DNA from 2 places in the Paenibacillus sp. B-A-8 genome. Region 2 is predicted to be linked to the other one. Evidence: riboswitches for the same ligand, from Rfam matches in the RefSeq annotation. Region 2 holds a riboswitch; the other holds the start of a gene.
What was found. A riboswitch is a leader RNA that binds a small molecule or an ion and turns the genes downstream of it on or off. The one in region 2 is predicted to bind glycine.

Region 1 (16,566 bases), 470 kb from region 2:
TAACCAGTCGATAACCATTGTATAGTTGAAGCAGCAACGTTGAACTCACGCATTAATCCAGGAAATGTATTGGTAAGTAAATTTTCGTTAAGAAACGCAATAAATGCACCGATGAGCAGGGCGGCTAACATCGCCCCACTCTTCATTCCGCTTGCCTCTTGAACCCGTTTGTTCATCTTCCACCTCCAGAGAATATTCATTGCGTTCCATTAAGAGCTTGTTCAAAAGGGCTAAATGATTTTGAAAGAATGACTCTAAACCGCAGACGGAGACTCCAAATTTGGAAATGTAAGGGGAATATCTTTTGTGGCTACTTCCAACGCACAGTCTCCCACTAGGATAGCCTATTTTGGACAGACCTCTCCCTTGGTCGTGAGGACTGTATTTTCAATGTGTAGTAATGCCTCTTTACCCAGCCAAAGGCAGTGAGATTTGCTCGACTTGGATCTCTTGTAGCTTCTTCATAGCGGCTACATGCTGTACGGGAAGAACGGTCTGACGAACGTGAGCTATCATCCGCTCCACCAATCGGAAGGCATCCCGCAAGATGAACCACTTCTCCACACGCTCGGTTGTTCGAACCGTCACCTTCTTGTGCTTCATGACCGAAGTCAGTGGGTTGAATTCTTGGGCGAACGCTAGCTCCACTTGCTTGCGAAAGCCCATCATGTGTTCTTGCAGGGCGCTACCTTGTGGGACGGGACCGTGGAAAAACGGATTGTCCAGAAAGGAATCGCCCCATTGCTTCTGGCATTTTCCTTGCAACGGGCAGGCGGCACATTTCTCCTCCGCTGCGGGGAACCAGGCGGTATAATCCTCTTTATCGAATCCGTCGAACATCAGGACATGTCCTTGTTCACCTTCCGGCGTTCCTTTGGGTGAACAGTGTTCGGGAATCTTTGTATTGGTTTTGAACCCAGTGACGGCTGCCACATCGTGGGTCAGGAGGGATTCCTTCTGATCGTCGGAGTCGAAGTAACCCAAGTCGGCTACCAGATACTCCACCTGCAACCCTTCGATTTTTTTCATCATGTCGATGAGCGGCAGCATCACCTTCACATCGGCCGTTTCGTTAGGAAGAACGATGGAGAATAGAACAACGGGTCCTTTAGGGCTTGGACAGACGATAGAATGTTTAACGGTAACCGATAAAGAATTTGTTTTGGTTGACTTTATTGCGCTGCACGCCAATGGTGGCATCGGGATCAGAATACGTTTTCTCGCAAGAGCAGGTGCTCTGGTCCGGGTAAGAACAGCGTTTGTGCTTGCATCCGTTGACGTTGGCCCATATCGGCCTGGAATCGATGCCCGTTAACATGGGCGATAGAAAGTCCTTTAGCTTCAAGGCTTGGGCGATGATGTCGAAAAGAATGGCATAGAACAACTCGGCACTAACTTTTGAGCGAAAGTGGCTCAGGGAGCTGTGAACCGGCACTTTTGTCGGGCTGGGAACACCAATAAAATTGCGCCAATAAGTTGTCTCTCCAGCTCTCGAAACGAAGAAATTTCTGGACGAGTAAAGTACAGATAATGCATCCGAAAGCAGACTCTGGGATCAATGGGCGGACGACCGCCATCTTTGTAAAGGGGAGCAAGCTTCTCTAGAACAATAGAGTCGTCTACATGATCCATGTAATCGATGAGTTCCGCATTTATGGGCTTTTTGAACAGGCTCATTAAGTATCTTGACACTGAATCTTCAACTGTCTATCGTGCAGATTATCCTACACCATCACTTTCTAACAAGGAGTAAAAATTATCGCGGTCTTCATCATCAAATTTGCCAAGCGCCTGTACCCTGACAAATTTATGTCCGCCAAACATGTCGATTTCCTCGCCGCAACTATTGTAGAGCGCGATTATATTGCCATCCCGATTTCGTTCCATATACCCGTAACAAGATGCCTCGGGCGCTTCGCCGTAAAAGAGTGAAAATCTGATTTTGTCCACGCTGTTCATACAAATCTCCTTTCCTTATTCCTCATTGATCTAAAGAATATTTTACGTGACACCGGATGAATTGAAAAAAGCGATATCACTCTGCATACTCGGAAATTCATTCCTATTAAGAAAACATAAGGGGGATCCCTCGCTATGTCGCTCATTCGCACATTATTTCTTGACGAGATGCGATTAGGGAGGTATTATAATGTGCCGGTTAATTCAACAGGGTAAATCGCCGATAGCCCTGTTAAACCAGTCTAAAAACAACTGGGGTTTTGACACCTGCCAAGTTCGTTTCGCTAAGGCGTTTATCTGCTTATGGGCTTTTGGCCTGGACACATATTACGGTTTCCCCATCCTCCAGCACAACTCCTCCAAAACCTCAGCCGCCCGTCTCATCACTCTCTTTATATCCTCGTCCCTTATCATCTCTAACTCCTTCCCCTCCCCGTGAACGATATAATTCCACAAACACCACTATCTCAAGCCCAGGATTATAATCTGTATGTATCAGAAGTAATAGATCAATTAATGACATCTCTGTGCCAAACTCCGTCTTATGCTCATAGATGTATAACGCACGAATCATAGAAATGAGGGCAGAATGACAAAGGAAGAACGCAGTCTTATACTGCTGGTGATTTCTCATGATATGAGCTAAATTTTAGGAAACTTATCTACACTTTTGACATGGAGAGGTGAATACCGTGATGGATAAGAAAATACTGAAGCTTGTAAGAACCCGGATTCGTGCTCTTCGGAAAGAGCAGGGCTTGTCGCAGGAAGGGGAGAAAGGCGGATTTCATTTTTCATACATAGGGAGATTGAACGTGGGGAGAAGAACGTTTCTTTATTGAATTTACATAAGATTGAAGAATTGCTTGAAGTGAATATCATTCAGTTGTTTGCGTACCAGGGTGAAGAGTTCATGGTTACCGCAGCAGAGCGTGATATTCAGGATATTGTAGGCATGCTCCGTGAGGCCAATGATGAGAAGGTACGTGTGGCTAAAAATGTACTGAAGGAATTATTATAAAAAATAATTATGAAGCAAGCCTCTCAGGCAAATAAGATCGTTAGAAACAAAAGCACAAGCCATTGGTTTGTGCTATTTGCCGTAGCTTAAGTGTAGGTCTTATTTTATGATCAATGGTGCTGAGTTTAACTAGTGTGTAACTTATGGGTCATAAGGAGGAAAAAATGACTGAATTACTAGCTCCAGCAGGAAATATGGAAGCTTTAAAAGCTGCAATATCTAATGGTTGTGATGCAGTATACTTAGGAATGCAAAAATTTGGTGCACGTGCATACTCATCTAATTTTGATTTAGAATCGTTAAAAGAGGCTGTTGCGTATGCGCACCTGAGGAATGTTAAAATCTATGTTGCAATGAATACCATCGTTTTTGAAAACGAAGTTGAAGAGATGAAAGAGCAGATACACGAATTAAATGAAATCGGTGTTGATGGCATTATCGTTCAGGACCTGACTGCTTTCGATTATATCGTTAAAAACTTTCTTGATATGGAAGCACATTGTTCAACTCAAATGGGAATAGACGATTTAGACGGAACTTTATTATTTAAAGAACTTGGTGCTAAAAGAGTTGTTCTGTCCCGTGAGGTTGAGATTGAAAAAGTAAAAGAGATCAAAAAAATAGCTGAAATACCTTTAGAAATTTTCGTTCACGGTGCTTTATGTGTATCTTATTCGGGAAACTGTCTAATGTCAGGATTAATCGGCTATCGATGCGCAAATCGCGGAAGATGTGTTGGTTCGTGCCGTAAGGAGTATGAACTAATGGACAAGACATCAGATACATCTTTAGGGAAAAACCATATTCTATCTACTAAGGACTTAAACACAATCGATTATATCAATGATTTAAAAGAAATCGATTCTTTAAAAATAGAAGGTCGAATGAAAGTGCCTACGTATGTTGCTAATGTTGTATCCAAATATCGCATGGCCTTAGATAATAAAATAACCGAAGAAGATAAAGAAAATTTGAAAAAAACATTCAATCGAACATTTACTAAAGGATATTTATTTCGCGAAGATAAGAGGAATATTACAAACATCTTAAGACCTAATAACTTTGGTTATGAAATTGGAACAATTAGCAAGATTGTTAAAGACATGTATGAAATAACACTTACACGTTCTTTAAATCAAAACGATACCATCCGAATAAGTCACAACAATGAAGATGTTAATTTAACTGTTGTAAAACTGTACGATAAAGATGGCGAATTAATCAACAAAGCAGATGATGTCTGCTATATCAAAATCAAAGAAAAGGTGTCTAAGGGAGATTTAGTATATAAAACGAAGGATTATTTCTATAGCAAAGAATTAGAATCATCACTGGAAAAAGAATTTAAGCGGTTTAACCTCGATATTAGAGTATATGCATGTCCAGATTCAAAGCTTTTCATAGATGCGGAGGGCTTAGGCTTTAATTATTCATATGAAAGCGAGGAAATACTAGGCGAAGCCATTAATAATCCAACAACAAAAGACCAGGTAATAAAGCAATTTTCAAGATTAAATGATACTATATTCGAACTTAATCATGTGGATTTTGAGGAATGCAATGCATTTATACCAGCTAAACTGTTAAATGCAGCAAGAAGAGATATTGTACTGGGCTTATATGACTTAAAGCTTAACAGCCAAAAGAAAAGAACCAAGGCTTTGAAAGCAAAAGAAAAAATAAGCTTTGCCTCTGAAAAACCATACCTTACGGCCTCTGTAACGACTAGGGAGCAGTACGATGCTTGCGTGAGCTGTGGAATTAAGGAAATCTATTTTAAAAACGTTGTTAGAAGAAATCAGAATGATTATAAGGAAAAAGAAGGGCAGCTGCTGATCGGAGGATATGGTGGAATTTATCACTACAGAGAAACTAATCCGTTTGTTACGGACTATTCTCTAAATGTTGTTAATGCTACTAGTTGCTATGAATTATATAAATTAGGTGCAAAACGAGTCACTTTATCTTATGAATTGAATAAGAGCCAAATTGAAGATTTAATGAATGCCTATTATGAAGAAAATGACGGCTATCCTGCACTGGAAATGATTGTATATGGTAAGGTTCCTTTGATGTTTACAAAATATTGTCCGATGAGAAAAATGAATCAATGCAGAGTGTGCAAAACGAAGAGCTATGAGTTAAAAGATGAGTACGGAATATTCCCTATCCTTTCCCATGAGGATTGTACAACGACTCTCCTTAATGGGAAGACGCTTAATCTTTTAGATGAGCTACAAAACATCAAAGGAATCGAGGCGCTCAGATTAAACTTCACAGTTGAATCAAAAGAGCAGGTTATGAAAGTCATTAATATGGCGTCAGGTAAATTAAATGGCTCAATGAATAATGCAATCTTTAATCAGGAAACAGAAACAAGAGGACATTTTAATAAAGAGATTTTGTAGGTAGTCAAAGGGATGGTTCTGGCGATATCATGGCGGGAGCGAATCCAACAGCGTCAGCGGTCAGATTATGTTGTACATAAATGCCGGGACGGCAGACTCTGCGATTGGGTATTCCACGTATAAAGTTTTGCATGTTGGTTAATCGTGGAAATTATTTTTGTATTGCTGTCCAGTATATCACTGTCTTCCTTGCTAATCGTTCAGCTTAACATAAAAGAATAAGAAAGAGCCGCCCAGTACTGGGCGGCTCTAAAACTTGCCGCTTCAACCATCGCAGTGGAACGTGTCAGAAGTAAGGAAAAGTCTTTTTGAGAGACCGACCCTTTTCAGCAGAAATCCCTCTATCGTTGAATCTACATTGGTTTCTACATTGGTTAGTTGTAGAAATCTTAGGATCGAAGTAGACGATAGACTAGGTCCAAAATATCGAACTTCCAAGTTAAGAAGCTTAGGTACATTATCGATAGATCATTTCTAAATCTCCATTCTCCAGTACAAGTCTTTCAAAACTTCATTCGCCCTTCTCATAACTCTTTTTATATCCTCAAAATATTGAAACCACATAGACCACTTAACTTGCCGTCTTATTGACAAAATCAATCTCATTTCTGATCCCTTTATGGGCGTCATTCCACAGGCCCTTTGTCAGGCGAATGCGCAGCAGGCATGTGTTAGGGTCTTCGTCGTTATTGGCTTCGTTATACCAATCGGCGAATATTGTGCGCAGCTTTGTCATCATCTCAGCGTTTTTCTCGTCACATACCCAGCCCAGGTTTTCACCGATACCATCGGCCGTAAAGTTTTCGACGATGATACAAACGGCGACTTCGGGGTTTTGGGCGATCTGCTGCATCTTGCCTGAGGTTGCGTAGGTGACGGTGTAGAACGCGCCGTCCTCATAATAGGCGTCCACAATGCGGGCGGCGGGACGGCTTTTGCCATCGGTCCCTGGTTCCAGCGCAATAGTGGACAGAGAGATCAGGCCATCCTTGTTACCCACTTGTTCTTCCAGGAGCTTCATGGCTTCGTCGTACTTGCTCATTATATTACCTCCTAAAGTATCATAAGGTATACAATGTTAAGCTTATCATTGTCAAATCTTAGTGCATGTGAGGAATAATACGATAAATATTAAATCGTTATCATAATCCTCTGTTCGACTTAGGTATGGTTTAACTGAAAAGAGCAAGAAATAAAAAAACACTAAGAATCAACTTAGTGTTTTTCGTTATACAAAGGAAAGCCTCAATTGTCCTCAAGGATCCAGTTGCTTAGCTCATTGTCAAAGGTTCGAGGTTCTTCAAACATCGGGTTGTGACCACTATGCTCAAAGATCACTTTTTTGACGTGCTTATAGGTTTCATTAACAGAATTCCAAAGTGAAACAGGCGCTACCAAATAATCATACCTGCCTAAACCGATAAATACTGGTTTGTTGAAGTTAGCGAGTGATTGTATAAGATTCAATTCTCCGAATGCTTCTCCCCACAGATAATCGATAATTGGCATATTCGTATATACATCTTCCCACATGTAAGCTGCGTCAAATGTATAGTCATAAAAGCTTTGGGCTCCCATCCGAATACACATGTGAGCGAATCGCCGTTCAGGATCTTTCTGAATGTCACTTTCTAACAAAGAAATATCCTTCTCGAACTGTCTTTTTCTCTCCGGACTTGCTGTCTCATTAAAAAATGCAAAACTATGATGCTGTCTTTCCTCGCTATTTGTAGGTGCTGAATTCAATAAGGCAACTTTTTGGACATGGTAAGGATATTTTTTAGCATATTCCAAAGCCATGAAAGCATGTCCTGAATGCCCTAATAAGATGAAATTTGTTAAGTTAAGATCTTGCCTTGCCGTCTCTATATCACCTAGTACTTTCTCCAATCTATAATCTTCCGGTTGTAGAGTTCGGGGCGGCTTCACAAATCCTAAATGTATCATATAAATCTTCTGAGAATAGTTGAGGATAATAAACACTGCTGCCTATCACCAAAATAGGTTTCCCAGTTCCTTTTACATAATAATTCAGTTCAAATCCATCGCTATTTAAAGTTTGGTACTTATTCATTTTCATAATCATCCTTTTTTCATTTTTATTTTACGCATCACTCCTTCCCTTCACGGATTCCATTACATTCTCCATAGAACGCTCTAACATTCCGATCACCTCAAATTTTGTGGCTTGCAATAAATATTATGGTAGCATACTTTTTATTATTGATCATTTCGTCATATCAAGGACGATTCGACCATTGATTTTGCCTTCTAACATCAGATCGTAGATCTCATTAATATCTTCTAATTTACGTGTCTCAATAATGGTTTTGATTTTTCCTTCTGCAGCGAATTGCAATGTTTCTTGCAAATCTTTGCGAGTGCCGACAATCGAACCGACTACCTTTGTACCGTTTAATACCGTATCAAAGATCGGAACATCCATGGATTCAGGGGGCAGCCCAACCATGACGCAGGTACCGCCGCGACGAATGGCCCGGTAGGCTTGGTCGAATGCTTTTTTTGCAACCGCCGTACAAACGACACCATGCACTCCGCCGATTTCTTTTTGAATCCAGACTGCCGCATCTTCTTTTAATGCGTTTACGGTTTTGTCTGCGCCAAGCTGTTTGGCAAGCTCCATCTTTTCATCTGAAGTGTCGATGGCCACTACATTCATTCCCATTACTTTTGCATATTGTACACCTAGATGACCCAATCCTCCGACGCCGAAAATGGCTACCCATTCACCTGGCTTTACACCTGATACTTTCAAAGCTTTATAGGTCGTAACGCCAGCGCAAAATAAAGGTGCCGCTTCGATGAAACTTAGATTATCAGGAACCTTCACTACATAATCGGCAGCTGCTACACAATATTCTGCATATCCGCCATTTACGGAATATCCGGAATTTTGCTGATCCAGACAAAGGGTCTCTCTTCCTGTGAGACAATATTCGCAATGACCGCAAGCAGAATACAGCCACGGAATTCCTACTCGGTCCCCTACCTTTAAGTGTGTAACTCCTTCACCTATTTCTTCAATAATCCCAACGCCTTCATGTCCGGGAATAAGAGGGAGTTTCGGTTTGACAGGCCAATCGCCATGAGCAGCATGCAAATCAGTATGACACACTCCGCACGCCTGAATGTGGACAAGAATTTCTTTGTGTCCGGGTTTTGGTTTAGGTACGTCTTGTAGTTCTAACTTTTCTTTAAATTGTTTTACTACAGCGGCTTTCATTAGCATACTCCTTTAGCTTTTTGTTTTTCAAAAAGTAGTATGTTCATGAGGCTTACTTTAAATTCTTGAGACTTTTATCACAGATTAACACTCACATCAGAAGTAATATGTTAGAATATCAGAACAGCTTTACTGCGTTACCGCTTTATCAACTTCATAATTCACGAGCTATGATGGCTAAGGATTACACTTTAGCTGGAGCAGCTTCTGGAGAGACTGCGGAATTTCCGCGGCGCCGAAGGGTTCACAATCTCAGGCAAAAGGACAGAAGAGTACGAATATATATTTGTCATGCTGATCGACATCAGTAGGCAAATATTATTTGATATTCTTACGATCTGGGAGATTGGATGACATCCAATCTCTCTTTTTTTATTCCAATTTATTGTACTCACAAGGGGGAACTAGGTATGGCACAACCAGAATTAAAGAGAGAGCTGGCTAATCGGCATGTTCAACTTATTGCTATTGGCGGCACCATCGGTACAGGATTATTCTTGGGATCAGGCAAGGCGATAGAGAAGGCAGGCCCATCCATTATGATCACGTATTTAATCGTGGGTATTGCTGTGTTTTTTGTGATGAGAGCACTGGGAGAGCTCCTATTATCTAAAGCGGGCTATCAATCGTTTACGGATATTGCTGAAGACTACCTTGGATCACGGGTCGCATTCATTACCGGTTGGACCTATTGGTTTTGCTGGATCATGACGGCTATGGCTGATGTCATCGCTGTTGGCGTATATGTACAATATTGGTTTGATATCCCGCAGTGGGTTCCTGCCATCGCCTGTCTAGTCGTGTTATTAGGACTTAATCTATTAACTGTAAAGAGCTTTGGGGAACTCGAATTTTGGTTTGCTTTAATTAAGGTAATTACGATTCTCGCCTTGATTGGTCTTGGGGTCATTTTACTGATCATAGGGTTTAAGACGGATGCAGGATCGGTTACGATACGGAATCTATGGGAGCATGGGGGCTTTTTTCCGAACGGCATATCAGGCTTCTTATTCTCTTTTCAAATGGTTGTATTTGCTTATGTCGGTGTGGAGTTGGTGGGTGTGTCAGCAGCGGAAACAGCGGATCCGGAGAAAAATATCCCGTCTGCAATTAATAAAATTCCTTTACGGATTCTATTTTTCTATGTCGGCGCGCTTTTCGTCCTGCTATGCATTAACCCTTGGACGGAGCTTAGTCCGGCAGAAAGTCCTTTTGTAAAAACCTTTACTTTAGTAGGGATTCCAATTGCCGCAGGAATTATTAATTTTGTTGTACTAACCTCAGCGGCTTCCGCTTGTAATAGTGGGATGTTTTCAACAAGCCGAATTCTCTATAATTTGAGTAGAAATAACCAGGCGTCACCTCATTTGGGCAAACTGAATAAAAACCATGTACCAGGTAACTCGTTATTCATTTCTACAATTGTTATATCTGTAGGGGCTCTTTTAAGTAAACTTATTCCGGAGCAGGCTTTTGGAATCGTGACAACGATTAGCGCCATTTGTTTTATATGGGTGTGGGGCATTGTGCTCATCTGCCATATTAAGTACAAAAAAACCCGGCCAGACTTACAGGCGAAATCCAAATTCAAAGCACCGTTCACACCGGCTATTAATTATATTGTCTTAACCTTGTTCGCTGGAATACTGATCATTATGCTGTTCGCTGGAGAGACACGCCCGGCTTTATTGTGTACTCCGATCTGGTTTGTTTTATTATTTATCCTGTATTCGATTAGAGGTAAGAAGGGGAAAAGTAATTAAGCTAGTGTGAGGCAGACATTAAGTAGCGGCTACTAGGGATGCGGGGCTGAAACCAAAGCTAGTGAGCTGAAAATAGCTATGAGGATAATTCAAAAGGACAGCGGGCAGCTGTCCTTTTGACGTTCCACTTTATGAGTCTATTCTTCGCTAGCTAGGTTTGCTTTCTTTTCAATCGTGATCTTGCTCTTCATAGGCATAAATAATGTTATAACAAATGCGGCAATGGATAATATCATCATGAAGTAATAGGCGTCACTCGCCCCTAGAATGGATGCTAGGGATTTAAGGATTTCAGGAGTAGTAGAGGGATTGCTCTGCATCACTGTGGCCGCATGACTTGTTGCCTGCACGGTATAAATTGTAATTACGACAGCAGTACCAATGGCGCCAGCAATTTGACGAACGGTATTGTTCACTGCTGTACCATGCGTACCTAGTTGTTTGGGCAACGCATTTAGTCCGGCTGTATTGAGTGGCATAGTGATGAAGCTTAATCCAATTCGAAGACCAATGGTACGAATCATTAGATACATATAGGTTGTCGATTGAGACAAATCGGTTACCGCCCACATAGATGGAATAATAAAGAGTAAACCAATAATGAATAGCGGCTTGGCACCAAAACGGTCGTATAATTTTCCGGTGACGGGCGACATGAACGCATTTACAAGTGCCCCCGGCAGCAAGAGCAATCCTGCATCAAACGCTGTGAAACCACGGCCATTCTGCAGATAAATAGGCAATAAAATCATATCTGCGTACATCATCATCGTGATCAATACGTTAATAAGAGACGTCATCGTAAAGACTTTATTTTTGAAGACAGACAGGTTTAGCAGTGGATCATCAGACTTGATTTGTCTTATACAGAATACAGCCGTTACAGCGATCCCAATCCCTAAGGTCAGAATCACTATTGCATCGTCCCAGCCTTTACTGCCTGCACTACTGAAGCCGTATAAGATCAGGCCGAATCCGACGGTTGATAAAAGAACACTTACCACATCAAGCTTCGACTTAGAGGTCTCAGATACATTCACTAAATACTTGAATGCCAACGCTATAACAAGGATAACAAGTGGGATGAGGCCGATAAATAACCAGCGCCAAGAATGGTATTCGACAACAAATCCCGCAAGAGTCGGCCCTATAGCAGGAGCAAATATCATTGCCAGTCCGAGCAGTCCCATAGCACTGCCACGTTTCTCAACGGGGAAGATGGCGAGCACAACACTCATCATGAGCGGCATTATTATGCCAGCACCCGCAGCTTGGATCATTCGTCCGATTAAGAGTAGACTAAAGCTCGGCGCCGCTGCACAAATAATCGAACCGATTAATAAAAATGACATGGCACTTATAAATAATTGACGTGTTGTAAAACGTTTCATTAAATAGGCTGTAATCGGAATCAATATCCCGTTGATTAGCATAAAGCCCGTGGAAATCCATTGTACGGTTGTTGCCGTAACATCAAAGACATCCATCAGACTACTTAAGGCGACATTTAAAAGTGTCTGATTGAGTGTGGATAAGAAACAACCAAAAATTAAAATGGTTAGTAAGATCCCTTTATTAATTTTCTTAATGTCTTCTTGCATGGTGTAGTCCTCTCTTCATTGCTTTTTCGACATAGTGTCAATAAAATGAATCATATCAGGATTTAAATAGTATTCCTATTTGCAATTTTATTGAAAATGTCGACTAATCGACAGATTGGGTAAATTAGTCTATGAAGTGCCACATAAACGATAATAGAGGGATGAAATGTCTGAACATAAAAGAATTGACCCACGAGCCATTCGCTCAAAAAAGATGCTGAAGAATGCTGTTTTTTCATTGTTGGCCGACAATGTGGAGATTTCTCAATTAACTGTCCAAAAAATCGCCAACCGTGCTGAACTGAATCGTGCTACGTTTTATTTGCATTATGAGGATATTAACGATTTATTGCGCCAGATTGTACATGAAATCTTTGATGACCTGTCCATGAAGGTTGAACCGCTATTACAAATGAAGAGCAACAACGAACAGGAGCAGCTGGTCACATTTTTAAATTATTTTTATGAATACCGGAAAGTTTTTGCTGTATTGATGGAGCACAAAGGCTTCAAAAACCACTTGACCAACCTGTTAAAGAATACTGTCGAAAAACGTAGAAACGCCAGAAACATAGACCCCAATAAAGAAGTAGTCTCTGTTGATATAATTGCAGCATCACTACTTGGGATTATTATGTGGTGGATTAAGGATGGCAGCCAATATAGTGCGGAATACATAGCGGGGCAGATTACCTTGATGTATAAAAGAAGGTATTTATAAGCGCTAGACTACGCTGCAGGAGGATTTGGGGAACCGATAGCTATTCTAAGTCAGAATGAAGTGAGTGAAACAATAAAAAGCGGTAGTCTAGGACGTTAATTCTCGTCCAAAGGCTGTCCGCTTTTTTCAAAAAATCATATTATTTAAACTCAGCCTTAATCAGTGCTATCTCACTATTCGTGCCAATGCGTAATGGCGGTCCCCAAGTCCCTGCACCAGATGTAACGATGACGTGAGGACTGTTCGAATTCTTCTGATAGTGGCCATAATCTACTGTAAACATAGCGTTGGTGATTAGGTTTCCAGGGAATACTTGTCCTTGATGCGTATGTCCGCTAATGATTAGATCGACGTCATCTCCGTATTGAATCATATTCGTTGGTTGATGGTCCATTACGATAACGGGCATATTTGTATCAATCTTACTCATCACTTCGGAAGTAATTGCTCTTGGGTTTCCTTGATTGCCAATCGGTGATGAATCCCTCCTACCAACAACAACGAATTGATTATCTATAACAACATGCTCATCATTTAGAAGTTTAATATTACTCTTATCTATAAAGTTCACAATCTCATCGTATGATCGTCCTGCATCATGGTTGCCTAAGCAAGCATAAACTCCATAGGTGGACTGAATGGTACTTAATAACTCCATACCTTTGGAAGGATTAGAGAGCGCGTAGTAGTTACCATTAAAGATATCCCCTGTCATTAACACAATATCCGGCTGTAATCCATTAATACGATCAACAACGTCTTCAATAAATTTCACATCATTTATGTAGCCCAAATGTAAGTCGCTGATCAGAACAATATTTAAATGATCTAATGAGGTGTTTTTATGAATTTGGATCGGATAAGTGACTTCTTTTAACTGATTCGCATTATAAATCCCATAAGACACTAACCCTATGACTAGAACTAACACTACTGATCTTGTATGAAAAATAACACGCGCTGGTGTAGGAGAGGGGATGTTTTTAACCCACTTACTAACCAGTAAGATTATATCTGAAAGGATCAATAGTAAGAGCAAATAGAAATAGATCCCCATCCAATAGTCCCCGAATTGACCCAAAAAGTTAACGATGCTTAAATCGGTCGTCATAGCTGAAGAGGACAATAGTAAATTAATTATGATTGTTAACGCACATAAGCTGTAGATGACTCCATATAGAATCCCGTTTACATTTGGAAATATATGTTGCAGCCATTTAAAAATCTTTCTCGCGATATAATAGTTAGTTGCCGCGTACAAAGCGAATATACACAGAAATGCAAATATCATATGATGTACCACCCTTTTTCTTTAGATTTCTGAGAGTAAACAATTATTATCAATAAGAATGAATAAATAGTCATGTACTCAGTAAGAGTAACATATTTTTTCATGTTGGAAGAGGAGAGAGTTGATTTTGAATAAGAAGAATCGAAACGGTTTGAATATATTTTAAAGCGCTTACTTATATGAAATTTATATAAAAATGTAAGCTATAGCATTTTACGACAATATTCACCTTACTTTTACATGGTGGGTATGATATATTCTGGGCGAATATGGATAACACAAACAGAAAGGAAGTATGCGTATGAAAGCGCTGGTGTGGACATCCAATCATAAGCTGGAACTATGCGAATGGGAAGAGCCACAGATCACAGCCCCGGATGAAGTTAAGATCCGGATTGAGATGACAGGTATTTGTGGAACAGATCTAGCAGTCGTAACCGGTAAAGAGGAAGGAGTATCAGGGGTCATTCGCGGTCATGAGGCTGTAGGGACTGTAGTCGAAATCGGCAGTAACGTTGACCGTGTTAAGGTGGGCGACCGTGTAGTTATCGATCCGAATCAAAGCTGCAATGAATGTTATTTTTGTTTGAAGGAACAGCCGCACCTATGTACGGGTCAGGATGGAAATGGAATGCCTATTGCTGGATTGAATCGAAACGGGACATTCACTTTTTTTTATGCTACTGCACAAACGTTTGCACACCTCCTTCCTGATCATATGAGCTGGGAGACGGCAGTCTTGATCGAGCCACTTGCCTGTGTGCTGCACAATTTCAAAGAGGCTAACGTCTCAGCAGACGATAAGGTGCTCATTCTTGGATCGGGTCCGATGGGACTGTTAAGTCAAATTGTGAGTAAATCCAAATCTGCGCTCACGGTGGCGACAGAAATTAATCCCTATCGGTTGGCTTTTGCCAGAGAGATTTCAGATTTCGCTCTGACACCTTCCCAATTAAATCAAGCTACTGTGGATGAAATCTGCGAGGGACATAAGTTTGATCTGATTATCGACACAGTGGGGACACAGCTCGAAATGGCAGAGAAGTGGATTGAGCGCGGGGGGCGCATCGTTCCTTTTGGTATTAATGCAAAGTACCGGTATACCTTTTCTCCTACCAAATTCGTACAGCTTGCAATCAAAATTATTGCAGCAGGCGAATACCGCTACATGTTCGAGGAGGCTTTGCGGTTTGCCGCTGAAACACCTGAACTGGAGAAGCTGGTAACTAGAAAAGTTAGGCTCAGTCAGCATGAAGCAGCGATAGACGAGTTGATCGGCTATGAGTTGAACTCTTTGAAGGTGGTTAGGAGTGAAACCGTAAAGACGGTTTTTGTTCCCTAAACGAAATCCTACAATCAATGAGAGGTGGCACTGATAATGAGCAACGACAGCAAATTTAGGCTAGTTCAGGACTACTTGTCTACACACAAGGATAAAGACGTGGAGCCCATTTGGATCCCTGCAGTGTGGAATGAGTGCCAGTATGAGCGTGTTCTCTTTGAAAAAGACGGTGAAATCTGTGTACATCCGTATGATTTTTTGACGGAGCATTTGAAGTATGTGGACAAGCTTTCGTGGAGGTATTTGCTTAAGGAACGCACAAATCTGGACGACAGCGCGATCTATTCCTCGCTTATTCGCTATTCGACGGCTTGGGATTACAACCATGATGGAACAATCGAATCTGGTACTTTTTTAAGATTCCTTATTCTTCTACCGCTGCTAAAAAAAATGGGCATTAATATTCTATACATGCTTCCTGTGAACCAGTACAGCAAGTTAAATCTGAAGGGGGATATCGGATCACCTTACGCGGTGCAGTCGTTATTTCACTTGGACCAGAACCTGCATGATAGCTTGTTGGATGGTATGGAAGAGTTCACGATCCACGATGAGCTTAGCGCTTTGGTAGAAGCTTGTCATTTGCTTGATATTAAGACGGTTGTTGATTTCATTCCCCGTGTAACGGCGAAAAACAGCGCGTTCATTAATGAACATCCTGAATGGGTGTATTGGATCAAGATGGATGAATTAGAAGGCTTTGCGCCGCCACCGATCCCTGAGCTTGGGTTTTTTGAGGAGTGTACGCCTGATAAATTGGAGATGGTCTATCAAAGCCAGGAGACCGCAGCATTTCTGCGGAAGTTCTCACTGCCGCCCAATGAACTTCATCCAATCCTTTGGCAGCAATTAAAAGAGAGGGCTGATAGAACTGGGGAGGAGATATTAACTTTGGTGGAGCGAGAGATGGGGATAACGACTGCTCCAGCGCATTCGGATTGGATAAATGATGTGCAGCCGATTTGGACAGACATTACGTTTTTACGCTTATACAAGGACTTTTCTCCACAAGTGAGACATCTTATAAGTCCGGATCAGGCGCCATATGTCCTTTTTGATACGATTAAATGCAATGACTATCCTGGAGAGGAGCCGAATTTGGAGCTCTGGGATGTTCTGGAGGAGGCCGTACGGTTTAATCTCAAAAAATATGGAATTGACGGCTTTCGCATCGACATCGGACATGTGCTTCCAACACCGTTGCTGACTCGAATTT
Region 2 (16,566 bases):
CGGCCCAGTGGGGAACTGTCAGCTCGGAAACCTTGGTGGATTATACCGTTGTTATGAAAAAAGGTGCGGATGCTGAGGCGTTCATCAATTATGTTCGTGATGTGAAGGATTCCTACGCTGGAGCAACACTCGTTGCCAACGAGATGAGTATGATGGGTTCAAGCTCTACCAGCGAGTATATTGATATCGTGGGTGATAATCTTACAGATATTACTGCTGTTGCAGCTGAAGTTACGAATAAGTTGAAAACTGTGGAGGGTATTCAGAAGGTCAGCAGCAATATGGAGGATACCAAACCAGTATTTTCATTTAAGGTAGATCCGGCTCAGACAAATGCACAAGAAATTACCATGCAATTGTCGGCTATGCTGAATCCGATCCCTATGGGGCAGATCGAGCTGGACGGTACTCCTGCAGGAGTAGTGTTGGATCCTATGGCTGAGCCGAAGTCGGAGCAGGATTTAAAGGCAATGACGCTTATGACTGCTGAAGGTCCAAAGCCACTGTCCCAACTCGCAACCTATGAGGTTCGGAATGAACCAGCCTTATTGTTCCATAAAGATGGAAAGCCATATGCGAGAATAACAGCGGAAGTTGATCCGAAGAAAGTGTCTGAAATCGGGGCGAGTATTAAAAAGGAAACCGATAGTCTTACCCTTCCAAAGGGTGTGACTCTGTTTGCAGGCGGAGCCTCGGTTGATCAGTCAGAGGATTTCGCTGACCTTGGTATGACAGCGCTGATCTCCATCGGGTTGGTGTATCTGATCATGGTCCTCACCTTCAAAACCCTTCGTGCTCCGCTGGCAATCATGTTCTCCTTGCCGCTAGCTGCGATTGGTGCGATTGTTGGACTGATTGTATCTGGTGTAACGCCTGACTTTACCGCTTTATTCGGAGCGTTAATGTTGATTGGTATCGTCGTCACGAATGCGATTGTGCTTATCGACCGTATTAAGCAGAATGAAGCGCATATGAGTATTCGCGAAGCGATTTTGGAAGCGGCCGGAACACGGATGCGTCCGATTCTGATGACAGCTATCGCCACCATTTGCGCCATGACTCCGCTGCTGTTCGGCCATGCCGAGATGGGCAGCATCGTCTCACAAAGCTTGGCGATTGTAGTCATCGGCGGTTTAACTGCGGCAACACTGCTTACGCTGGTTGTAGTTCCAGCGATTTACGAACTGTTCTACTTCCGTAAATCTGCTAAGGAGCGCAAAGGCGTGGTGAAAGCTGAAACTCCGACGCATGGTGCGTAATATCGATTAGAGGAATAGGGTGTCCCAACGGCTATGATAATGCTGTTGGGATGTTCCTGTTTATGAACTCTTCTCGGAACGAAGTGTGAATCATGGCTCTTTTTGTTGCTCCAATGATGCATCGGACTCAGGAGTCCGATAGTAACTCAATAAGCCAGTAAATGGACGAATAGCATCTGCTGGGTCCTAAAGGCACTTCAGGTAAATCTGATCCACGCCGTTGTTCCTTACTATTAGGACAAGAATGCTATCTGATAAAAGATAAACAAGGCTGAAGCCAGGTGTTAAACACCAGGCTTCAGCCTTGTTTATTGTTACTTGTTAATATAGAGAACTTAACCGCAAGAACAATTTAATACCGGTTTACGAGCTGCCTGTGTCTCATCCAATCGGCTGATCTCTGTGGTATGCGGTGCGTTGATTACGATTTCCGGTGTCTCCTGCGCTTCTTTCACGATCTGGATCATCGTATCGATGAAGCCATCGAGCGTTTCTTTGCTTTCGGTTTCCGTCGGTTCGATCATCATGCATTCCTCTACCGTCAATGGGAAGTACACGGTTGGCGGGTGGTAGCCGAAGTCGAGTAATCGTTTGGCAACATCCAAGGTGCGAACGCCATATTGCTTGAGATTTTTGCCGGACATTACGAATTCATGCTTACATACACCCGGATATGGGATTTCAAAATATGGCGCCAGGCGATGCATCATATAGTTCGCATTCAACACAGCATTTTCCGATACCTCACGCAGTCCGTCTGGACCATAGGTACGGATATAGGCGTAGGCACGAACGAGAATACCAAAGTTTCCGTAAAAAGCTTTCACGCGTCCAATGGATTCAGGTCCGCCGAAGTCGAGCGAGAAGCTGCTATCTTCGTTTTTCACCACAGTTGGTTGTGGTAGGAACGGAATCAGAATGGATTTTACACCTACAGGTCCGGCTCCAGGGCCGCCGCCGCCATGCGGGGTACTCATTGTCTTATGCAAATTCAAATGCACAACGTCAAAGCCCATGTCACCTGGACGGGTGATGCCCATAATAGCATTGGAGTTGGCTCCATCGTAATAGAGTAAGCCGCCTGCTTCATGCACGATCTCAGCGATCTCGACGATTTGGGTCTCGAACAAGCCGAGTGTGCTTGGGTTAGTCAGCATCAGTGCGGCTGTGTCGCTGCCGACCGCTGCTTTCAGTGCTTCAAGATCAACCATCCCTTTATCCGTGGAAGGGATCGTAATCGTTTCAAGTCCTGCTGCTGAAGCACTAGCAGGATTGGTGCCATGCGAGGAATCCGGCACAATAACCTTCGTGCGGGTCTCGCCGCGACTTTCATGGTAGGCGCGGATCATCATGAGACCGGTCCATTCACCATGCGCACCTGCGGCTGGCTGTAAAGATACAGCATCCATGCCGGTTAATGCGGACAAGTCATTTTGCAGGGTATACATTAATTCCAGTGCGCCCTGAATACTTTCTTCCGGTTGATACGGGTGGATTTTAGCTAGGCCTACGATGCGTGCAACATCTTCGTTAATCTTCGGGTTGTATTTCATCGTACACGAACCTAGCGGATAGAAGCCATTGTCTACACCGAAGTTACGGCGTGAAAGCGAAGTGTAGTGGCGAATGACATCCACTTCCGATACTTCTGGGAGTACGACGGGTTCACTACGTAGCAGGTTTTGCGGAATGAGCGTTTCAATACTCTCTTCCTGCGGCACATCGCAAAGTGGCAAGGAATAGGCCGAACGGCCGGGACGACTTAATTCAAAAATTAGACTTTGCTCCGGTTTCATAAACAGCCCTCCAGTGCGCTAGCGAATTGATCGATTTCGTTTTTGCTTCTTTTTTCCGTAACGGCTATCAGCATTTGTCCAGAAAGTTCAGGATAATCACGGCCCAGATCATAACCGCCGAGATAACCTTCCTTCAGCAGCTTGGAATTAATTGCGCTCACGCTGCTTCCTTCAGGAAGCTTCACGACAAACTCGTTAAAGAATGGGGAGGAGAAGGTAAGCTCAGTACCTGTTAGTCCGCTAAGTTTATTAGCGGCGTAATGGCTTTTGCGAATGTTCAACTCACCAACTTCACGCATACCTTCTTTGCCCATAACGGACAAATAGACGGATGCGCAAAGAGCTAGCAGCGCCTGATTGGAGCAAATGTTCGATGTCGCTTTTTCACGGCGAATATGCTGTTCGCGAGCTTGAAGTGTCAGAACGAAGCCGCGTTTACCGTTACGGTCAACGGTTTGACCGACGATACGGCCCGGCATACGGCGCATCAAATGTTCCGCTACGGCGAAGAATCCACAAGTTGGACCACCGAGGGAGGCTGGAATACCGAGTGGCTGAGCATCACCGACTACGATGTCGGCTCCAAGCTTACCCGGTGTTTCAAGTACGCCAAGAGCAATCGGATTTGCACTGACGACGAACAATCCTTTAACCGCATGGATTAGCGGCTCAACGGAGCTTAGGTCTTCGATGCAGCCAAAGAAGTTAGGCGATTGCATCAGTACTGCTGCGGTATCTCCATCAATGGCTTCAGCAAGCATCGCCTGATCGGTAACTCCGTCTTTATAGTCAATCTCCACCACTTCAAGACCCCAGGCATTAGCTGATGTGCGTAGCACTTGACGTGCTTCAGGATGAACGGTGCGGGAGACGATTATTTTTTTGCGTTTGGTAGCACCAGCTGCGAGGACTGCTGCTTCGGATAATGCGGTTGCGCCATCATACATACTGGCATTAGCTACTTTCATACCGGTTAGTTCACAAATATAGGATTGGAATTCGAAGATCGCTTGCAGCTCACCTTGGCTGATCTCCGGTTGATAAGGAGTGTAGGCAGTGTAGAATTCAGAACGGGAAACGACATGGTTGATCACCACAGGGATGTGATGGTCATATAATCCGGCGCCGAGGAAGCTGGCGTGAGAATCAAAGTCGGCATTTTGGTCAGCCAGACCTTTCATGTGACGAAGCAGGGCGTATTCATCGAGTGGTTCAGACATCGGCATAGTGCCTTGATAACGGACGGCTTCAGGAATATCGGAGAACAGCTCATCTATGGACTGAATCCCGACGGCTTCCATCATCTCTTCGCGGTCCTGTGCAGTCATGGGCAGATAACGGTGCTTCATTAAGGTTTCACTCCTTGGCTTTTTTTAAAATATAAGAAAGTACAATTTTCAGGCTATACTTTATCCTTCTATTTCTCGCTTAAAAGCTCACCGTCCTTATATGGACGCTAAAGACGTTTATACTTGTAAAAAGGGGCCTTAATCACGACAGCCTTAAGCTGTTTGCCGCGGATCTCTACGTAAACCTCTGTGCCTATTTCACTATAAGCTGTATCAAGCAGAGCCAATCCCAAGTTACGCTTCAACGTTGGCGATTGTGTTCCGGTTGTGACCTCTCCGATTTTAACGCCGTCTGCATAGACGGGGTAATGGGAGCGCGGAATACCTCGATCAATCATTTCCAGGCCGACAAGGCGGCGGGGAAGACCGGCTTCTTTTTGCTGCACTAACGCATCACGACCGATGAAGTCTGCTTTGTCTAGTTTCACGAAGAACTGCAATCCTGCTTCAAGCGGCGTGATATCAGCTGACAGTTCTTGACCGTACAGCGGCAATTTCGCTTCAAAACGCAGGGTATCCCGTGCGCCCAGGCCAGCAGGTGTTAATCCATGAGGAGCACCCGCAGCAAGAAGCCCGTTCCATAATGCTCCTGCACCATCCAGCGAAGCGTAGATTTCGAAGCCATCTTCACCGGTATAACCTGTACGGGAGATCAATACTTCTACACCGCAGACGGTAGCGTGTTCGATGAAGTGGAAAGGCTTGAGGGCTGAGATAGGAGCATCAGTAACTTTCGCGAGTATAGTCTCTGCCAGCGGACCTTGCAAGGCAAGTAAAAGCGTCTCGTCGGAGACATTAGTGAGTGTGACTTCACCGAATTCAGAGGTCAGATGCTCCTGTAGCCACTGAAAGTCCTTATCGATGTTGGAGGCATTAACGACGAGCATATAACGACCCTCGCTTAGTCGATACACGAGTAAATCGTCTACAACTCCGCCGTTTGGATAACAGAGCAGCGTATATTGTGCCGCACCATCGGTGAGGCGGCTGATATCGTTAGTCGTCATCTTTTGCAAAAAGGCTTCTGCACCGCTCCCGATCACCATGAATTCACCCATATGCGATACATCGAACAGTCCAGCCTGCTGGCGAACGGCTTCATGCTCCTTCACGATACCTGTAAATTGTACTGGCAGCTCCCAGCCGCCAAAATCAATGCATCTGGACTCCGCATAAGCGGAATAGAGATCATAAAAAGGCGTTCTTTTCAAAGCATCCATGTCGTCACTCCCCTTGATCTGATTACATACGAAAAAAGGACAGGCAGAAGCAATCATGCATAAATGCACTAATCGCTTTCTGCTCTGTCCTTTGTACCTGAGAGTTACCCTGCGTAACTAACCTGCAAGTTTCCCCGTTGGTGACCTGACGCACCTTCGCCCTGCGTCTGATGCTCTCCAGAGATACGTCCGACAAAGGTCCTTTTGCCTGAGAGATTCACCCTGTTAGGGTTTACTCCTTCGGCGCCGTCTTCAAGTGAGACAGTCTCTCCCTATGCCATCATCCGCAACTGTATTTGTTTCAAATATAAGAAAGTATATGTTTCACATTATACATTATCCTTATATTTCTTCGAGAAACGGTTATCGTCTATAAAAAGACGACAACGTCGTTTCTTCTTGTATGTCTCCATTAAACGGGTATAGGAGGGCGCTGTCAACAAGAAAAAGTCAAAAAAACGACAAATTTATTTTACTGTTAGTAATATTGACATTATGCTCTGGGATCACTTAGGCTATAACTAAATTTAGAATTCCAATTTGGAAATGAGGCGGCTTGAAATGAGTGAAGTTTTAGATAACCTTCTTTACAGCGAAGAGCATGAGTGGGCACAGCAAGTGGAAGGACGCGTAGTACGTGTTGGGATTACGGATCATGCTCAGCATTTGTTAGGCGATATCGTATTTGTGGAATTTCCAGAAGTTGGCTCGGCCATTTCAGCCGGTGACAGCGTAGGTAGTATCGAATCCGTTAAGACTGTATCGGAATTGTATTCACCCGTCTCTGGGACGGTTACCAAGATTAATGACGGATTAGAAGCAAGTCCAGAGCTAATCAATGATAAGCCGTATGGCGAAGGTTGGATCTTTGAAATTGAAGTAGACGGAGAGTATGCTGATGCTGTAAAAGGTCTGCTTGATGCAGCCGGATACCGAGCATTGGTGGGAGAGTAATTAGCGTTTTTCACTGTATATTAATTTCATCGCGTGTGATTTTTGTAGCAGCAAGTTTCTGTGATTTGGGGACTTGCTGTTTGGTGTTTCTTATGGGAGCATCGGATAACTTTGCGTTAGATCGTCGATTCTGTTGAAAATTGTGGGACTTTTCTTGGAATCAAATTTACTGATATGAAATGAGGGAAAACCTCCCTGATTTTAGACGTTTTTAGCACGGAAATATGATTTTTAGGGAATTCCTCCTTGAAAATCTCGGTAAAACCACTATTTCCGACGAAAAAGAGTAATAATCGGGGAGGAATTCCCTAATTACGCGCCTGAATAAGATAATAAGTAAATAATTAGGGAGGTTTTCCGTAATTAGTGTGGCAGTTCTATTATGGTAGTGTTTTTAAGCAGTTTCTGAATTGTTATTATGCTGCAATTTTTAACGCTTAATTATCAATAATTGAGTAGTTCTAAACTTACTCACCTTCTTGAAGCTGCCGCAGCACAATGATCTCTACACGGCGGTTCTTTTGCTTACCTGCTGCTGATATGTTTTCCGCTGTGGGCTGGGTATCAGCATAACCCGCGTATTGAAAATTGTCGGGATTCAACCCTTCATGATCTAAGAAAAAGCGCAGCACTGACAGCGCACGAGCACCTGATAGCTCCCAGTTGTCGTTATAGTGCGAAGCCGAAGATACTGGCGTATTATCGGTATGTCCCTCAATGCTAATCTTTGCGCCGATGTCTTTGAATAAACCAGACAACTGCTGAAGGGCAGGAAAGGCTGGAGATTTCAAATTAGCTTTACCCGCATCAAAGAGAAAACGGTCACTGAGGGTGATTTCTATCCCTTGTGGTTTGTCAGCAACAAATATTTGTTCTCCGAGATTATTTGCCTCGACATATTGGGTGATCACACCCATTAATTCAGCAAGCTTTGCCTCTTGTTCTCGAAATGCCAGCTCACGTGCCGAAGGTGCTTCGTTCTCCGTTTGTTCAGCAGATCCATCATTCGGTCTCGCAGTTGCAGCTGCGTTCCCACCATTCCCGTCCACACTGTTCTGTCTGCTCTCAGTTGTCTTCCCAGCATCTAAAATGCCATTCCCACCGTCAAGAACAGTGCTTCCAGACTTGAAGGTCTCGGATAACGAGCCCGTCACAATATTATATTTGTCCGTGTCCAGGCTGCTCATCGCATACAATATAACGAAAAATATAAGCAAAAGTGTAATTAGATCAGCATAAGTAATCATCCAGCGGTCGCGGCTTTCCCGAGTCTCTACACGCCGCTTTCGCCGGTATCTTTGTCTCATAGAAGACCTCTAGTTTCTGCGCGGTCATTCGTGTCCGTGTCTGAGATGAATGAGTTTAATTTTTTACGAACGAGCAAGGGGTGATCTCCGTTCTGCAAAGAAAGAATGCCGACAAGCAGCATTTCCATACTATGTAACTCACTTTGACTGCGGGATTTAATTTTGGAAGCGATGGGTAAAAATATTAAATTAGCGATAGCGACACCGTACAGTGTTGCGGTAAATGCAACTGCGATAGAAGTGCCCAGATTTGAAGGGTCTGTAAGGTTGCCTAGCACACGAATGAGACCCATCACCGTCCCGATAATTCCCATTGTAGGAGCATACCCACCAGCGGCTTCAAAAATTTTGGCGTAGCTCTCATGCTTCAGTTCCTTAGCGTCCATTTCCAGTTCAAGAATTTGCCTAACCTGTTCTGGGTCAGTGCCGTCGACAATCAGAAGTAGACCTTCGCGTGTAAAAGGATCTGGATGTATTTCTGCTTGTTTTTCTAACATTAACACACCGCCGCGACGCGCCACGGTTGCCATTGAAATGAGTTCTTCTGCTTTTTCTACATCACGATCAGGGTTGCTGCCGAAGGCCATGCGCAGTGCTGTTGGGATGGAGCGTAGCTTAGATGCCGGGAAACTGATCATAACGGCGGCAAATGTACCTCCGAAGACAATCAAAGCTGCATTAAGCTGCAGCAGTCCTGAGAGGCTTCCGCCTTCCCAGAGATAGCCGCCGATTAACGCAGCCAGTCCAGCCAATAGGCCGATTATTGAGGTGATATCCATGCTTTAAGCTCCTAACATTTCTATGTATTATGGTTTGCATCGATTTCATCAACACTGTATAATGAACGGGAACACATATTCTTATCTTCCATATTTTTTAATTATAAGGAAGTATAAGTTTCACGTTATACTTTAACCCTTATAATTCTCGCACAAACGCTTAACGTCTTTTAGAGACGCCAAAGGCGGTTTAGCTTGCCATCGTATGGAGAGAGAACATTCAGACAACAATTATAATATATTAATCTAGTTTAGACGATAGAGGGGAGACGGGCAAATGAGTGATATTGTCGTCAGTACAAAGACTTTTGAATTGGAGTCCGAGTACACACCCCAGGGCGATCAGCCTCATGCCATAGAGGAACTATTACAAGGCATCCGGCAGGGCAAGAAGCACCAGACGCTGCTGGGCGCAACGGGTACAGGTAAGACGTTTACCGTTGCACAAGTCATTTCCAAATTAAACCGCCCAACGCTAGTTATTGCGCACAACAAGACTTTGGCTGCCCAACTGGCGAGTGAGTTTAAGGAGTTTTTTCCGCATAATTCGGTAGACTATTTCGTCAGCTACTACGACTATTACCAACCAGAGGCGTATATTCCCTCCTCCGATACTTATATCGAGAAAGACTCCAGTATTAATGAAGAGATTGATAAATTGCGTCACTCCGCAACGAGCTCCTTGTTTGAACGGCGTGACGTTATTATTGTGGCGAGTGTGTCTTGTATTTACGGCCTCGGTTCGCCGATGGAATACGGAAGCTTGCTTTTGTCGTTGCGGGTAGGGATGGAGAAGCCTCGAAATGAGATTTTGAGCAGACTAGTGGATATCCAGTACCAGCGTAATGATATCAATTTTGTACGCGGAACCTTCCGTGTACGCGGTGATGTGGTTGAGATTTTCCCGGCATCTCAGGGTGAGCATGCCATTCGGGTCGAATTGTTCGGTGATGAAATTGAGCGAATCACTGAGATTGATGTGCTGACGGGTGAACTGATTGGGGAACGCGATCATGTCGCTATTTTTCCGGCGTCTCACTTTGTTACCAAGGAAGAAACGATGCGAGTGGCACTGGTTAACATTGAGAAGGAGCTGGAAGATCGCTTAACGGTCCTTCGTGACGCAGGTAAACTTCTGGAAGCTCAACGTCTGGAGCAGCGAACACGTTATGATATTGAGATGATGAAGGAAGTGGGCTTCTGTTCGGGGATCGAGAACTATTCCGGACCGCTGACCTTCCGTGAGCCTGGGGCAACTCCGTATACATTAATGGATTATTTTCCGGATGATATGCTGATCATTATTGATGAGTCCCATGTAACGCTTCCGCAGATTCGGGCGATGTATAACGGTGACCGTGCGCGCAAGACGGTGCTGGTAGAGCATGGTTTCCGTTTGCCGTCTGCGCTGGATAACCGTCCACTTCAATTCGAAGAATTCGAAGAAAAGGTGAAGCAAATTATATACGTCTCTGCGACTCCTGGACCCTATGAAATGGAACACTGTGATACTATGGTGCAGCAGATTATCCGGCCAACGGGTCTTTTAGATCCGATCATTGAGGTTCGTCCTACAGAGGGGCAGATCGATGATTTGATCAGTGAAATTCGCGAACGGGTGGAACGGGATGAACGTGTACTCGTCACCACGTTGACGAAGAAGATGTCGGAGGATCTGACGGATTACTTTAAGGAAATAGGAATTAAGGTTCGTTACATGCACTCTGATATCAAAACGCTGGAGCGGATGGCGATCTTACGTGATCTTCGTCTCGGTACATTCCATGTTTTAGTAGGGATTAACCTGCTAAGAGAAGGTCTTGACCTACCAGAAGTATCACTGGTTGCCATTCTCGATGCTGATAAAGAGGGCTTCCTTCGTTCCGAACGCTCGCTGATTCAGACGATTGGTCGTGCGGCCCGGAACTCCGAGGGTCGTGTAATCATGTACGGTGATCGAATCACTGATTCGATGGAGAAAGCGATGAGCGAAACATCGCGTCGTCGCGCCATCCAGATCGCTCATAATGAAAAACACGGTATTACCCCAACCACCATTAATAAAAAGGTACGTGACATCATTGAGGCAACCAAGGTTGCCGAGTCTAAAGCGGATTACCTTACGGGTGTTGGTGGCAAGATGAATAAGAAAGAGAAACAAAGTCTGATTCAGCGTCTGGAAGCTGAGATGAAGGACGCAGCGAAGAACCTGCAATTCGAACGCGCAGCAGAGCTGCGTGACGCATTGCTGGAGCTTCGGGCCGAGTAACAAACGATAAACGCATCACCGATATTTAAAATATGTAATGAACGGTGCTGTCCAGGCCGTTCTTTTTGAATAAATAGATGGATGCGCAGCCCAGTGCCCTGTGTAGTTAGCGCATCCCGCAGGGACAGCGTTCCACAGCGCTTCTGGCACTTACGCGCATCCCGTAGGGACAGCGTTCCGCAACGTTATAGCAGTTGCGGTAATCTCGCACTTTCCGCTTTTAGCTAGTGTGCGCCTAACGTCCAAGCGGTCCTGTAGGGATAAGCGATCTGAACGCCGTAGTCACTAAGTCCCGTCCCACCAACCTCCTTCACCAAAAAATGCGGGTGTCCAGAGGGTGCAACCCTTGGGGCCCTCCCTTGGAAGGGAGGGTTTGGGAGGGATCGAAAACGCTTTTGATAAAGCTTTGATATTAGATTCATTAAGGAGAGGTTCCGTTGGCGAACGATAATATTGTAATTAAAGGCGCGAGGGCGCACAATCTCAAAAACATCGATGTGACGATTCCACGTGACCGTTTCGTCGTGCTGACGGGACTGAGCGGATCAGGTAAGTCGTCGCTTGCATTTGACACCATTTATGCCGAAGGACAACGGCGTTATGTTGAATCTTTGTCCGCTTATGCTCGTCAGTTCCTGGGTCAAATGGAGAAACCCGATGTAGATTCCATAGACGGTTTGTCCCCGGCGATCTCTATTGACCAGAAGACAACAAGTCGTAACCCGCGATCTACAGTAGGTACGGTAACTGAGATTTATGACTATTTGCGGTTGCTTTTCGCGCGGATCGGTCACCCTCATTGTCCAGAGCATGGAATTGAGATTACTTCGCAGACCGTTGAACAAATGGTAGACCGGATTATGCAGTATCCAGAGAAGACACGTTTGCAGATCCTGGCGCCTATCATTTCAGGACGTAAAGGGGAACATAAGGGGCTCTTCACAGATATCTCCAAGCAAGGCTTCGTACGTGTACGTGTGGATGGAGAACTGCGAGATCTGTCTGAAGATATCGAGTTGGAGAAGAATAAGAAACACACTATCGAAGTTGTTGTAGACCGGATTGTCGTTAAAGATGATATGGAGACACGTCTTACAGATTCATTGGAGACGGCCCTAAAGCTTTCGGGTGGTAAAATCCTTGTGGATATTATCGGGCAGGAAGAGCTTCTCTTCAGCTCTAACTTTGCTTGTCCGGTGTGTGGATTCAGTATTGAAGAATTAGCACCTCGTATGTTCTCTTTCAACAGTCCATTCGGAGCCTGCACGGAGTGCGATGGTCTTGGTATGAAAATGGTGGTCGATCCAGATCTGCTTATTCCTGATGCTGAGAAATCCATTGAAGAGGGTGCTTTTTTAGCTTGGACTGGAAGTACTTCTAATTACTATCCGCAATTTCTAAAGTCCGTGTGCGAGCATTTTAATATTCCACAGAACGTTCCAGTGAGCAGTTTAACACCTGATCATATGAATAAACTACTGCATGGTACAGGTAGTGAGAAGGTTCGCTTCAAATATGAGAATGATTTTGGACAAAAGAAAGATGCGATGGTTGCTTTTGAAGGGATTATTCCGAATCTAGAGCGTCGTTACCGGGAGACCGCATCTGACGGTATTCGTGAATTTATCGAAGGATTTATGAGTGCTAAGCCTTGTCATGTCTGTAAGGGTAAACGTCTGAAGAAAGAAATTTTGGCGGTGACGATCAACGAACAAAATATCTCGGATATTACTGATCTCTCGATTGGTGACTGTCAGCATTGGTTTGAAGATATAAAACTAAGTGAGAAAGAGACAGCTATCGCCAATCTCATTCTTAAGGAAATCTGCAATCGTCTGGGGTTCCTGGTGAATGTCGGATTGGACTATTTGACACTTAGCCGCGCAGCAGGCTCACTGTCTGGTGGTGAAGCGCAGCGTATTCGTTTGGCCACTCAGATCGGTTCCAGTTTGATGGGTGTACTGTACATTCTGGATGAGCCAAGTATTGGTCTGCATCAACGGGATAATGATCGCCTGATCTCTACGCTTGCTCATATGCGTGACCTAGGCAATACGTTGATTGTTGTAGAGCATGACGAAGATACGATGATGGCAGCGGACTATATTATTGATATCGGACCGGGTGCGGGTATTCATGGTGGACAAGTTATGGCGCAAGGAACACCGGAAGAGATTATGAAAGATCCGAATTCCTTAACCGGTGAATATTTAAGCGGTCGTAAGTTTATTCCAGTTACCGCTAAGCGTCGTGCTACCGATGATCGTTGGATAGAAATTCGTGGCGCTAAAGAGAATAACCTGAAAAATGTGAATGTGAAGATTCCATTGGGTGTATTTACGGCGGTGACTGGTGTGTCGGGCTCCGGTAAATCTTCACTTATTAACGAAATTCTGTACAAGAGCTTGGCACGGCAGCTAAATAAGGCTGTGAAGGTGCGTCCGGGTCAGCACAAAGAAATTCGCGGCTTGGAAAATCTCGATAAAGTTATTGAAATCGATCAATCACCAATTGGGCGTACACCACGTTCTAACCCAGCAACCTATACGGGTGTATTTGACGATATTCGTGATCTGTTCTCGAAGACAAATGAAGCTAAAGTGCGCGGGTTCCAAAAAGGACGGTTTAGCTTTAACGTAAAAGGTGGACGCTGTGAAGCCTGCCGTGGAGACGGAATTATCAAGATTGAGATGCACTTCTTGCCGGACGTCTATGTTCCTTGCGAAGTATGTAAGGGCAAGCGTTATAACCGGGAAACACTAGAAGTGAAGTATAAAGGGAAGAATATTTCTGATGTGTTGGAGATGACGGTAGAGGATGCTACAGAATTCTTCGTGAATATTCCTCGTATTCATCGTAAAATGCAAACACTGATGGATGTTGGTCTTGGTTACATTAAGATTGGTCAGCCAGGTACTACTTTATCCGGTGGTGAAGCGCAGCGCGTGAAGTTGGCTTCCGAGCTATACCGTCGTAGTACCGGAAAAACACTCTATATTTTGGATGAGCCTACAACAGGTCTGCATGTGGATGACATTGGTCGTTTACTAGAAGTATTACATCGCTTGGTGGATTCCGGAGAATCGGTACTTGTCATTGAACATAATCTGGACGTTATTAAGACCGCAGACTATCTCATTGATATGGGTCCTGAAGGCGGCAGTGGCGGCGGAACTGTGCTGGCAACAGGAACACCAGAGAAGCTTATTACCGTTGCGGAGTCTTACACAGGTAAGTATCTGAAGCCGGTTCTGATTCGTGATACAGAGCGTACCAAAGCTCTTATGCTTGAGACGGCGGAAACCACTTAAGCCATAAACAACTGTATGGTATAACTACCAAATAATAAAGGTCACGGCATTTCGCCGTGGCCTTATTGTTTGTTGTCCAAGATCATTATTTTGGGAAAACAATTGCCAGGTAAAATTACTTCAAGCTCAAAAACAACTTATCTGAAGTGAGTTTTCTAGTAAATGTTGTACGACTCCTATAAAAAGAAAACTAAATAATAGACGAGATAGGCATATGTAGAGCATGTCCGTCGTAAGATTTAGTGAGGAGCATGCTGTTGCTGTAAGTATACTTAATGGGTAATAGAATAACAGCAGGTCCAACGGTTCTTTGAAAAAATTATACAATTAGCTCTATCAAAAGCTCCGGTTACTAGATTGAGGAAAACCTCCCTAAAAACCTGATGTTTTGCAGCTTTTAAGCTCAAATCAGGGAAAAAAATCCCTCTAATTATCGGGAGGATTTGTTCAATAAGATAGTATTCTCATGATTTTCAGGGAGCAATTCCCTAATCCACAAAAGCTCCAAGCTCTGAACGCTAAGATTGAAGTTCAAATTAATAATCTTTAACTCATTTCTATGCTGTTAAATCATTTCAAAGACACTAACCAACTTCATTAAATTGCCTTCATAGAGCAGAACACAATCTGTCCAGTCTGCGTTGTCCTCACAATAAAACGCCAAACGTCAATGAACAAAATCATTAATTTATCCAATTTTACAGTAATAAAAGATATTTTTTGCGACAAATACATAATTTTTCTACAAAACCTATTGCATCGCCCAAATGGTAGCGATAACATAGAAGAGGATATGGGGAATACTGGATCTTGCTTGACAACATTTTTGAGGAGGTAAGGTAATGCTACTTGCAGAAGTTGCCGCGCAAGGACCGTCTAAATTTCATACCTTTGATGTTTTTATGATTTTATTCACCATCCTAATTTTGGTCGGAGTCATTCGGTTGCTGAGAGCTCCGCAGAAGAACAAGTTCGCCATTGGTTTCGGAGCGGTTAGTTTGCTGGTTTTTATAATCTCTGACTATGCCATGGTGATGCATTGGTTAAGTTAACGAAAGAACTAAACTGAACAGCTTTGCACCAAAAGACTCCTTTAACGCCGTGGGCGCATTGAAGGCGTCTTTTTTCAAATTATATATTGTAAAATTTATCCATGTGCAGAGAGGGTCTGGTGAAGGTCGATGAGGATTGGGGAGAAGCTGGTGAAGAAAGGATTGAGCCTGCTGCTGTGCGGTGTGTTGCTGTCAGGAGTATGGAGTGAGTCGGTTTATGCGTTTGGTAGTGCGGCAAAGACGGTTAGCACGGCGTCGACAGCCCAGAGAAGCAAAATTAAAAATTCGACAGCAGCAGAAGACCTCATACCAGGGATTATTAAAAATGTTACCCCTTCCGTAGTGGGCATTATCGGCAAAGACGATAGTGCTGGGAATAGCGGACCGGATGATCGGTACAATCTGACGCATGGTTCTGGCATTATTGTGAAATCGAACGGCTGGATTGTAACTAATGCACATGTCATCAAGGATCTGCAGAACGCCGTGGTAGTGACGTCGGATTCCAAAACCTACAGCATTAAAGAAACGTATCTTGATGAAGTTAGTGATCTAGCGCTGATCAAAATCAATGCAGCCTCCCTTAAACCTGCAAAGTTTATTCCATCGACAGGCAATACAGTAGTTGGTGAGAAGGTAGTTGCCATCGGCACACCGATCAGTTTTTCACTAAGGAATTCTGCGACTGTAGGGGTAATAAGTGGTCTTAACCGTGAAGTAGATGCGGCTTATCGTCTGATTCAGAGTGACACAGCGATTAATCCCGGAAATAGCGGAGGTCCGCTAGTGAATATGAAGGGTGAGGTGCTCGGAATAAACAGCTTGAAATACTCAGCGGTGGGTGTGGAGAATATGGGCTTCTCTATTCCGGCAGACACCGTGCAGTATATTATGAACCAGCTTTTTAAGTACGGTGAAGTAAAACACCCGAGTCTTGGACTGGAGTTAGAAGCGAGTTGGTCCTCCATTGTGGGCTTGCCAACGTTTGATCCACTGACCGTAACCAAGGTGGTATCTCCTGAAGCACTTAAGGCGGGTGTTGCCGAAGACGATGTCTTGTACAGCATTGACGGTCACCGTGTGGTCTCACTAGTGGATATTAATGAATTGTTCAAAAGCTATTCTCCAGGTATGACGGTACGACTGGTTATGCAAAGTGAAGGGGATATCATTATCCGTAAGCTCGTGCTCACTCAGGGTGATCCCCTGTTAAATGAAGAAGGTTCAGGAACAGATGGGGACGAGCATACGGAAGAATAATCAGGGAAAC

Region 1: it holds a riboswitch for glycine, as region 2 does, so the genes downstream of both, ACN6MV_RS30835 (amino acid permease) here and gcvT (glycine cleavage system aminomethyltransferase GcvT) in region 2, are expected to answer to the same signal.

What each region holds. Positions count from the first base shown of each region.
Region 1 is NZ_CP183882.1:6,831,688-6,848,253, reverse strand. Features, by position in the region: gene ACN6MV_RS30880 (MDR family MFS transporter) at 1-176, opposite strand, end outside; gene ACN6MV_RS30875 (transposase) at 409-1,191, opposite strand; gene ACN6MV_RS30870 (hypothetical protein) at 1,085-1,315, shown strand; gene ACN6MV_RS30865 (hypothetical protein) at 1,720-1,959, opposite strand; gene ACN6MV_RS30860 (hypothetical protein) at 2,798-2,980, shown strand; gene ACN6MV_RS30855 (DUF3656 domain-containing U32 family peptidase) at 3,145-5,388, shown strand; gene ACN6MV_RS30850 (pyridoxamine 5'-phosphate oxidase family protein) at 5,960-6,430, opposite strand; partial or broken gene ACN6MV_RS30845 (alpha/beta fold hydrolase) at 6,634-7,462, opposite strand; gene adhP (alcohol dehydrogenase AdhP) at 7,616-8,632, opposite strand; glycine riboswitch at 8,830-8,910, shown strand; gene ACN6MV_RS30835 (amino acid permease) at 9,043-10,395, shown strand; gene ACN6MV_RS30830 (DHA2 family efflux MFS transporter permease subunit) at 10,533-11,996, opposite strand; gene ACN6MV_RS30825 (TetR/AcrR family transcriptional regulator) at 12,163-12,717, shown strand; gene ACN6MV_RS30820 (metallophosphoesterase) at 12,857-14,008, opposite strand; gene ACN6MV_RS30815 (zinc-dependent alcohol dehydrogenase) at 14,310-15,350, shown strand; gene ACN6MV_RS30810 (alpha-amylase) at 15,387-16,566, shown strand, end outside.
Region 2 is NZ_CP183882.1:6,358,231-6,374,796, reverse strand. Features, by position in the region: gene ACN6MV_RS28865 (efflux RND transporter permease subunit) at 1-1,259, shown strand, start outside; gene gcvPB (aminomethyl-transferring glycine dehydrogenase subunit GcvPB) at 1,595-3,055, opposite strand; gene gcvPA (aminomethyl-transferring glycine dehydrogenase subunit GcvPA) at 3,052-4,404, opposite strand; gene gcvT (glycine cleavage system aminomethyltransferase GcvT) at 4,512-5,624, opposite strand; glycine riboswitch at 5,811-5,908, opposite strand; gene gcvH (glycine cleavage system protein GcvH) at 6,186-6,578, shown strand; gene ACN6MV_RS28840 (flagellar motor protein MotB) at 7,046-7,885, opposite strand; gene ACN6MV_RS28835 (flagellar motor protein) at 7,882-8,664, opposite strand; gene uvrB (excinuclease ABC subunit UvrB) at 8,942-10,933, shown strand; gene uvrA (excinuclease ABC subunit UvrA) at 11,371-14,244, shown strand; gene ACN6MV_RS28820 (DUF2759 family protein) at 15,087-15,296, shown strand; gene ACN6MV_RS28815 (S1C family serine protease) at 15,447-16,556, shown strand.